Glaciimonas sp. PCH181: one gene and its partners. The main gene of each other region encodes a partner of the protein of the gene in region 2 in a complex. Links are inferred from orthologs where the notes say so. Each region holds a gene or a part of one and is shown on either strand. Other genes may lie near its edges.

Evidence for each region. Proteins that work in one complex are often made in the same cells at the same time.
Region 1: the proteins of accD (region 2) and C7W93_RS07920 are in contact, whole or in part, in a solved structure (PDB 8UXZ), measured with the Escherichia coli proteins. The link is inferred for Glaciimonas sp. PCH181 from one-to-one orthologs.
Region 3: the proteins of accD (region 2) and accB are in contact, whole or in part, in a solved structure (PDB 8UXZ), measured with the Escherichia coli proteins. The link is inferred for Glaciimonas sp. PCH181 from one-to-one orthologs.

What each region holds. Positions count from the first base shown.
Region 1 is NZ_PYFP01000001.1:1,702,321-1,705,281, reverse strand. It holds C7W93_RS07920 (acetyl-CoA carboxylase carboxyltransferase subunit alpha), read left to right. Parts: upstream 1-974; coding sequence 975-1,949; downstream 1,950-2,961. Other genes in the region: tilS (tRNA lysidine(34) synthetase TilS), read left to right, coding at 1,985-2,961; C7W93_RS07925 (DNA-3-methyladenine glycosylase), read left to right, coding at 175-825; cysS (cysteine--tRNA ligase), read left to right, coding at 1-169. UniProt on the Escherichia coli protein: Component of the acetyl coenzyme A carboxylase (ACC) complex. First, biotin carboxylase catalyzes the carboxylation of biotin on its carrier protein (BCCP) and then the CO(2) group is transferred by the carboxyltransferase to acetyl-CoA to form malonyl-CoA.
Region 2 is NZ_PYFP01000001.1:883,254-886,046, forward strand. It holds accD (acetyl-CoA carboxylase, carboxyltransferase subunit beta), read right to left. Parts: upstream 1,937-2,793; coding sequence 1,064-1,936; downstream 1-1,063. Other genes in the region: folC (bifunctional tetrahydrofolate synthase/dihydrofolate synthase), read right to left, coding at 1-973; trpA (tryptophan synthase subunit alpha), read right to left, coding at 2,049-2,793.
Region 3 is NZ_PYFP01000001.1:2,765,823-2,768,717, reverse strand. It holds accB (acetyl-CoA carboxylase biotin carboxyl carrier protein), read right to left. Parts: upstream 1,727-2,895; coding sequence 1,274-1,726; downstream 1-1,273. Other genes in the region: C7W93_RS12625 (TlpA disulfide reductase family protein), read right to left, coding at 2,434-2,895; aroQ (type II 3-dehydroquinate dehydratase), read right to left, coding at 1,840-2,277; accC (acetyl-CoA carboxylase biotin carboxylase subunit), read right to left, coding at 1-1,072. UniProt on the Escherichia coli protein: This protein is a component of the acetyl coenzyme A carboxylase complex; first, biotin carboxylase catalyzes the carboxylation of the carrier protein and then the transcarboxylase transfers the carboxyl group to form malonyl-CoA.

The DNA.
Region 1 (2,961 bases), 820 kb from region 2 along the record:
TCCAGCCGGTTTATCGGAAGCGGACATTCAACTGAAAATTGAAGCCCGCCTGGCAGCAAAGATGGCCAAGAATTTTGCCGCTGCTGACGGTATTCGTGCCGCTTTGCTGGCGGATGGCATTCTGCTTGAAGACAAGCCTGGTGGTCAAACTGAATGGCGGAGGACCTAGGTCGCATGCAAAAATTAATTACTGCCGATACCAAACTCTTTGTGGCCTCCTATTGGGAAGATGCCAAGGTAGAGTTGATGAAACGCGATCGTATTATGCGTAAATTAATCCCGCAATTTGGCGATTTACATCTGACAGGTCGCGGCGAAGCATTCACAACTTTGGCGCGCTCTGTGATCGGTCAACAAATCTCGATTAAGTCGGCAGAAGCCGTCTGGCAGAAATTTCTGTTAATCTGCCCAAAATGTTCTCCTTCACAGGTATTGAAAGCCGGCAACGAACAGTTGGCAGCCTGCGGTTTGTCTAAGCGCAAGGCCGAATATATCCTTGATCTGGCCGACCATTTCAAGGCCAAACGTGTGCACGCTGACAAGTGGGCCGAGATGGAAGATGAGGACGTCATTGCCGAGTTGACGCAGATTCGTGGCATTGGCCGCTGGACAGCGGAGATGTTTTTGATATTTAATCTGCTTCGGCCGAATATTTTGCCTTTGGACGATGTCGGCTTGCTGAAGGGGATCAGTGTTAATTACTTCTCCGGAGAGCCAGTTTCGCGCAGCGATGCACGGGAAGTATCCGCGAATTGGGAGCCTTGGCGCACGGTCGCGACATGGTATCTATGGCGTAGCCTGGAGCCGATACCGGTAGAATATTGAGTGGATTAGCTAAGCTAACTACGCCAACTGCATCAATCGCGTTGGCATAATTGGCTGAATAGTGTTGCAGTTACCTAAAGTGACATTCGCAAGTATAGATTTGGCGCAGCTTTTTGCCTCTACGGCGGCGCAAAAAACAGAGGAACACCATGAGTAAAACTACATTTCTTGGCTTTGAACAGTCGATTGCTGAACTGGATGCCAAGATAGAAGAGCTGCGCTTTGTGCAGGACGATTCGGCGGTGGATATTTCGGAAGAAATCGACCGTTTATCGAAAAAAAGTCAGCAGCTGACCAAAGATATCTACGCGAAACTGACGCCTTGGCAAGTTTCGCAGATTGCACGTCATCCGCAACGTCCTTACACGATGGATTACGTGAATCAAATGTTCACCGATTTTCATGAGTTGCATGGCGACCGTACTTACGCCGATGACCTTTCGATTGTCGGTGGACTGGCCCGTTTTAATGGTCAGGCCTGCATGGTCATCGGCCATCAAAAAGGGCGTGATACCAAAGAACGCGCATTGCGTAATTTTGGGATGCCGAAACCGGAAGGTTATCGCAAAGCATTGCGCCTGATGAAAGTAGCGGAAAAATTCGGTTTGCCGATTTTTACCTTTGTCGATACGCCCGGCGCGTTTCCCGGTATTGACGCTGAAGAACGTGGTCAATCCGAAGCGATTGGACACAATCTTTACGCGATGGCCGAGCTAAAAGTGCCATTGATCGCCACCATCATCGGTGAAGGTGGCTCTGGCGGTGCGCTGGCGATTGCGGTGGGCGACGCGGTGCTGATGTTGCAATACTCGACTTACGCGGTGATTTCACCAGAAGGTTGCGCCTCTATTTTATGGAAAAGCGCTGAACGTGCAGCCGACGCTGCTGATGCCTTAGGATTAACTGCGCATCGTTTGAAAGCGATGGGTTTGATCGATAAGATCGTCAACGAACCACTCGGCGGAGCGCATCGGGATCCGAAGCAAATGGCGAGTTTATTGAAACGCGCGTTGTCGGATACCTTACGTCAATTCCAGGGCGTTAAAACCAAGGATTTGTTAGAAGCGCGCCACGAGAAGTTGATGAGCTACGGTAAATTCAAGGAAATTTCCGCGACAGAGTAATGTTAAGTTTGGCGACATATTAGGTGATAAATTAGGTGGCAAATCCGCAAACGGTCAGCACGACCGAACAGTTTGAAAGCGCGCTGAGCAATATTATTCAGCGCGCTTTTTCTATTTCCTCCGACGGTAACAATGAGGGCCTTGACCCAAGCACCGCGCAGATCGGCTCCGCGCCTTCTGCGCTGGCAATCGCGTATAGCGGCGGACTGGATTCGTCCGTATTGCTAGCATTGACCGCGGCGTATGCTGCGGCACGCCAGATCAAGCTTTACGCTTTTCATGTGCATCACGGGATTAGTCCTAACGCAGACGAATGGTTAGCGCATTGTGCCGCTGAATGCACGCGCTTGAATGTCAGTTTTGATGCGCGCCATATTGCCTTGGGCAACACCGATAAAACCGGGGTAGAAGAAGCCGCGCGTAACCGCCGCTACGCCGCATTGGGCGAGATGTGTCGTCAGCATCAAGTACCGTTATTGCTGGCCGCGCATCATGTTGATGATCAGGCCGAAACCGTGTTGCTGCAATTGCTGCGCGGTTCGGGCGTAGCTGGGTTATCCGGCATGGATACATTGAATACGGCACCAACACTGCTAGGCGATCCTACGCTGCTCATGGCGCGGCCATTGCTAGCCGTTTCGCGCGCGCAGCTTGAAGCCTATGCTGCCGATCACAGCATTACATACGTCGAAGACGAGTCGAATCAGGATTCGCGCTATGCCAGAAATGCGTTGCGTCATCAATTGATGCCGGTATTAAGCCAATATTTTGTCGGTTTTCAAGAGCGTTTGACGCGCACCGCAGGGCACATGCAGTCTAGCCAAAAACTGCTGGTTGAACTGGCTGCGCAAGATATGGCGGCCTGTGCCGGTGATAATTGTCTTGAGTTGGAAAAAGTCCGACAACTCAGCGCAGCGCGTATCGACAATTTGCTGCGTTACTGGTTTGGCTTGCACGATCTGCGCATGCCGTCTAGCGCATGGTTGAGTGAAATGCGGGATCAGTTGCTGTC
Region 2 (2,793 bases):
TTTGGGCTAGCGTCGCCGATGCATGTGGATTGTGGGCAACGTCCAGCACAACTAAAGGTTGACCAGGCATCACTTGAAAACGGGCTGGCAATTCGACCGTTACCAAGCCGGTGCGAACCTCTTGCGCACTCACCGGCAATTGATTGCGTAGCGCCTCTAACGCGGCTAATGCGGCTGAAGCGTTCAATAATTGATTTGCGCCACGAAGACTAGGATAACCGAGGGAATTCCGACGTTGTCCACGTCCGCCATAATTCCATTGTTGCTTGTCACCGGTGTAGTTGAAATCGCGTCCCAACAACCACAAGTCAGCGCCGATGGCGTTGGCATGATCAATCAATGACTGCGGCGGCACCGGGTCACTACAAATAGCGGTTTTGCCCGCACGGAAAATACCGGCCTTTTCAAAACCGATTTTTTCACGGGTATCGCCTAAATAATCAGTGTGATCAATATCGATGCTAGTGACGATTGCGATATCTGCGTCTATCACATTGACGGCATCCAGACGCCCGCCAAGACCGACTTCCAAAATCACAACTTCCAGATTTGACGATGCCAGCAAATGCATGATCGCCAAAGTGGTGAATTCAAAATACGTTAAAGAGACATCGCCGCGTTGTGCTTCCACTGCCTCAAAGCTGGCAATCAGCGCCTCGTCCGATGCAGATTCGCCATTCAATTGCGCCCGCTCATTGAAGAGTAAAAAATGCGGCTTGATATATAAGCCAACTTTATAACCGGCGCGTAGCAGCATTGATTCCAGCATCGCACAGGTCGACCCTTTGCCGTTGGTTCCGGCTACCATGATAACCGGACAACCAAACTGGATATTTAATCGCTCTTTAACCAATTTGACCCGATCCAGGCCCATATCGATGGTTTTAAAGTGGCGCGATTCGAGTAATAACAGCCATTCGTCGAGAGTGGTCGGTTTACTAGAAGCGGTTGGCGTGGTCAACGGTGTAGGCATTCGATACTCATTTAACAAAAACAATAGCCCGAACAGCTAACGATTCGGGCTATTCATCAGGCTAATAACGTTATGCAAGGTCAGGCAATATCAAGCCAGCGTTTCAGCCGTTTGATTTTGCAACAAGGCCAACAAACGCGCGATTTCTTCACGCATTTTGCGTCGATCCACGATCATATCAACCGCACCTTTGGTGACTAGAAACTCAGCGCGCTGGAAGCCTTCAGGCAATTTTTCACGCACAGTATTTTCGATCACGCGTGGTCCGGCAAAGCCGATCAACGCTTTTGGCTCGGCGATTACAACATCGCCCATAAACGCAAATGAGGCGGATACGCCGCCCATGGTCGGATCGGTCAGCACGCTAATAAACGGTAATTTCTTTTCCGATAATTTAGTCAGCATCGCTGTGGTTTTTGCCATTTGCATCAACGACAGTAAACCTTCTTGCATCCGCGCGCCGCCGGTCGCTGTAATGCAGATAAATGGCACTTTTTGCTCCAACGCGACTTGCGCGCCCCGAACAAACCGCTCACCCACTACAGAACCCATCGAGCCACCCATAAATTCGAACTCAAAACAGGCAACTACAACAGGCAACGTCATAATCGCGCCGCCAAGCACAATGAGAGCATCCGTTTCACCGGTGGCTTCCATCGCCGCTTTAAGGCGATCAGGGTATTTTTTACTATCTTTGAATTTGAGGGTATCAATCGGCAATGTTTCCTGACCGATTTCATACCGGCCACCGGCGTCCAGCAAAGCATCGAGACGATCACGGGCGCGAATACGCAGATGATGACTACACTTTGGGCAGACGTGGATATTGGATTCCAGATCGGTCCTATAGAGCACAGCTTCGCAGGATGGACATTTAACCCAAAGTCCTTCAGGGATAGACTTGCGTGTCGCTGAATCGCTGCGTTGGATACGTGGGGGGAGTAGTTTTTCAAGCCAACTCATAGAGCGACCTCCTTCATATTTTTTACTTGCCGAATTGTACCTTCAACCAAAAAACAGCGATAGTAAATCGCTGTTTGTTAGCCAATAGCATTTCTCCTGTTTATTTTCACAACTATTCGTCCAGCGCTTTACGTATACCGCTGATGAACGTCTGCACTGCAGCAACTGCATGCTCACGCGGTGTGTTTTCTAGCTCCTGGATGATACGACTACCTATGACAACCGCGTCCGCCACCTGTGCAACGGCTTTCGCTGTAGCTGCATCACGGATGCCGAAACCCACACCAATTGGCAATTTAACATGCTTGCGGATCGCTGCAATGCGTTTGGTGACTTCAACGATATCGATATTTGCAGCACCAGTCACGCCTTTGAGTGACACATAGTAAGCAAATCCACCGCCGACATTTGCTACCTGCTGAATACGCTCTTCAGTTGACGTTGGAGCCAATAAGAAGATGGGGTCCATACCGTTAGCACGCATTTTATGGGCGAATTCTTCGCATTCTTCCGGCGGATAGTCAACGACGATGGTGCCATCGACACCAGCTTCTTTTGCCGCACTGATAAAAGCATCAACGCCCATGCGTTCAAGTGGATTGGCGTAACCCATCAACACCACTGGCGTATCGGTATTTGTCTGACGAAACGTGCGTACGTAACCTAATACATCGTGCAAACTTACATTGAATTTAAGCGCGCGTTCGCACGCACGCTGAATTACCGGACCTTCGGCCATTGGATCGGAGAACGGCACCCCCAATTCGAGAATATCAGCACCGCCTGCCACCAGCGCATGCATTAACGGTACGGTCAGTTCAGGATCGGGATCACCCGCCGTGATAAACGGAATGAGG
Region 3 (2,895 bases), 1.9 Mb from region 2 along the record:
GCCATGACAGGATTTTACCCGGCGATGGCGTGAACTTGAAGGGGTCTTCTGCGTTGATACGGCATTCTATCGAATGGCCGGTCAATTGGATATCGCGTTGGCGATAACGCAGTTTTTCACCGGCTGCGATGTGAATTTGCTCTTGAACAATATCGACACCGGTGATCATTTCAGTGATTGGATGTTCAACCTGCACGCGGGTATTCATTTCAATGAAATAGAATTCGCCGTTTTCGTAAAGAAATTCAAACGTACCAGCACCGCGATAGTCCATCTTGCGACAGGCTTCAGCGCAACGATCGCCAATTTTCTCAACGACTTTGCGAGGGATGCCCGGTGCTGGGGCTTCCTCGATGACTTTTTGATGGCGGCGTTGCATGGAGCAATCGCGTTCGCCTAGCCAGATCGCATTTTTATATTGATCGGCCAGAATCTGGATTTCCACGTGACGTGGATTTTCCAGATATTTCTCCATATACACTTCTGGATTGCCAAATGCTGCACCAGCCTCAGTTTTGGTCATGGTGACGGCATTTGCCAGCGCTGCTTCTGTGTGCACTACGCGCATGCCGCGTCCGCCGCCGCCGCCGGAGGCTTTAATGATGACCGGATACCCGATTTTGCGGGCGATCTTGATGACTTCTTTCGGATCGTCCGGCAATGCGCCTTCAGAACCGGGAACACAAGGTACGCCGGCACGGATCATGGCCTGTTTGGCGGAGACTTTATCGCCCATCAAGCGGATATTCGCTGGACGTGGGCCGATAAAGACAAAGCCGGATTGTTCTACACGTTCAGCGAAATCGGCGTTTTCCGATAAGAAACCGTAGCCGGGATGAATCGCCTCAGCATCGGTCACTTCTGCTGCGCTAATGATCGCAGGCATGTTCAGGTAACTCAGGCTTGACGGCGCCGGGCCGATACAGACCGATTCATCGGCCAGCTTCACGTATTTGGCTTCGCGGTCGGCTTCTGAATGGACCACCACGGTTTTGATGCCCATTTCACGACACGCGCGTTGTATGCGCAGGGCGATTTCGCCGCGATTGGCGATGAGAATTTTTTCAAACATAGTAAATGGTATTTCCGTCGCTAAGAGTCAAGCAGATTCAAGCAAATTCAAGCAGATTAAGCGTTAGGCTGGCGGGGTGAGGGAGCGCTGCCATCTTGGCTACGATTGCGCGCAATGCTCTCTGCCGTCCTATTCGCCACCGGTAATTTCTACCAGCAAGCTTGTCCGGCTGGGCCGAACTAACTCGCTGTTGGTGTCAACTTAACCGATGATAAACAAAGGTTGTCCGAATTCAACTGGTTGGCCGTTTTCCACCAGGATTTTCTTTACTACGCCGGTTTTGTCGGATTCGATTTCATTGAGCAATTTCATGGCTTCGATAATGCACAAGGTTTCGCCTTCCTTGATTTCCGAGCCGACTTCGACGAATACTGCCGCGCCGGGCGCTGAAGAACGGTAGAAAGTACCGACCATTGGCGATTTGACAATATGACCTTCTGGGATTGCAGGCACTTCCACTGCAGCGGCAACTGGCGCTGCAACTTGCATTTGCGCAGCCTGATGGGCAACTTGCGGTTGCATCATGACAACTTGATTATGCGATGCCGATGATTTGACGATGCGGACTTTACTTTCACCCTCGGTGACTTCCAGCTCTTCGATATCCGATTCAGCGACCAGATCGATTAACGTTTTGAGTTTTCTCAAATCCATAATGCCATCCTTCAGAGTGTATGTTTTTAAAAAATTAAATTGGAAATAACTGCCATTCTTGTTTTTAATGGGCAGATCGACGCATTTATAGCGAATTTGTAAGTCTGTGGTGATTAAAGCTGATTGACTGCGAATCCGATAGCGATGGGATAACCTTCTACGCCCAACCCGCAAATGACCCCGACGGCAATGCCCGACAGGTAAGAATGATGCCGGAAATCCTCACGTTTATGAACGTTGGAAATGTGTACCTCGACAAAGGGAATGGCGACGCCTGCTAATGCATCTCTTAGCGCAACGCTGGTATGCGTTAGTCCGCCGGGATTGATCACGATGGCGTCTACGCCTTCAGTTCTGGCGGCATGGATGCGATCAATCAACGCACCTTCATGGTTACTTTGAAAATGCGCTAGTCGCACGCCCGCCGTCGCCGCTTGCGTTTGCGCTGCCAGCACGATGTCTGCCAGTGTGGTCGATCCGTAAACTTCTGGCTCACGTGTGCCCAGTAAATTCAGGTTAGGGCCATTGAGAAGAAGTATATTTTTTGCCATGTAGATGGTGCTTCGTTTGACGACGATGGGCGCATTTTGCCGTCAAATGACTTTAACTGGCAAGAGGAATTTGTTTTTGCTACCGTTTTTCCAAGATTTCAGAAGCGTGATGCAGGTTATGTGAATGTCGCTTTAATTGCAACTACGACAATCACATCAAGCCCCTAGTAATGCTAAATCTTTCCGTAACTCATCAAATTTAATGCTGCCAAGATACATTTTTTTTACTTGTCCGTCTGCACCGATGAGAACGGTAAACGGTAAGCCGCCTGCATCATTGCCAAATTGACGGAGCAGCGCCGTGCCATTCACGCCAGCGACGTATAAAGGATAGGTAATCTTGTATTTTTCAGCGAATTTCGCAATATTGTCTTGTGAATCGATGCCGATGCCGATTACATGAATGTTTTTGCTCACTAATTCTGCACGTAAAGCATTCAATTCGGGCATTTCTTCTACGCAAGGACCGCACCAAGTTGCCCAAAAGTTAACGATTAGTGGCTTGCCTTTCCATTCAGAGAGAGGTTCCGGTTTTCCTGTCGCTTCGACCATGGATTGCGCAAAAAGATTAGCAACCGCAGGTGCGGCCGGGGCGGATGGTGTTAAACGTTGATGATT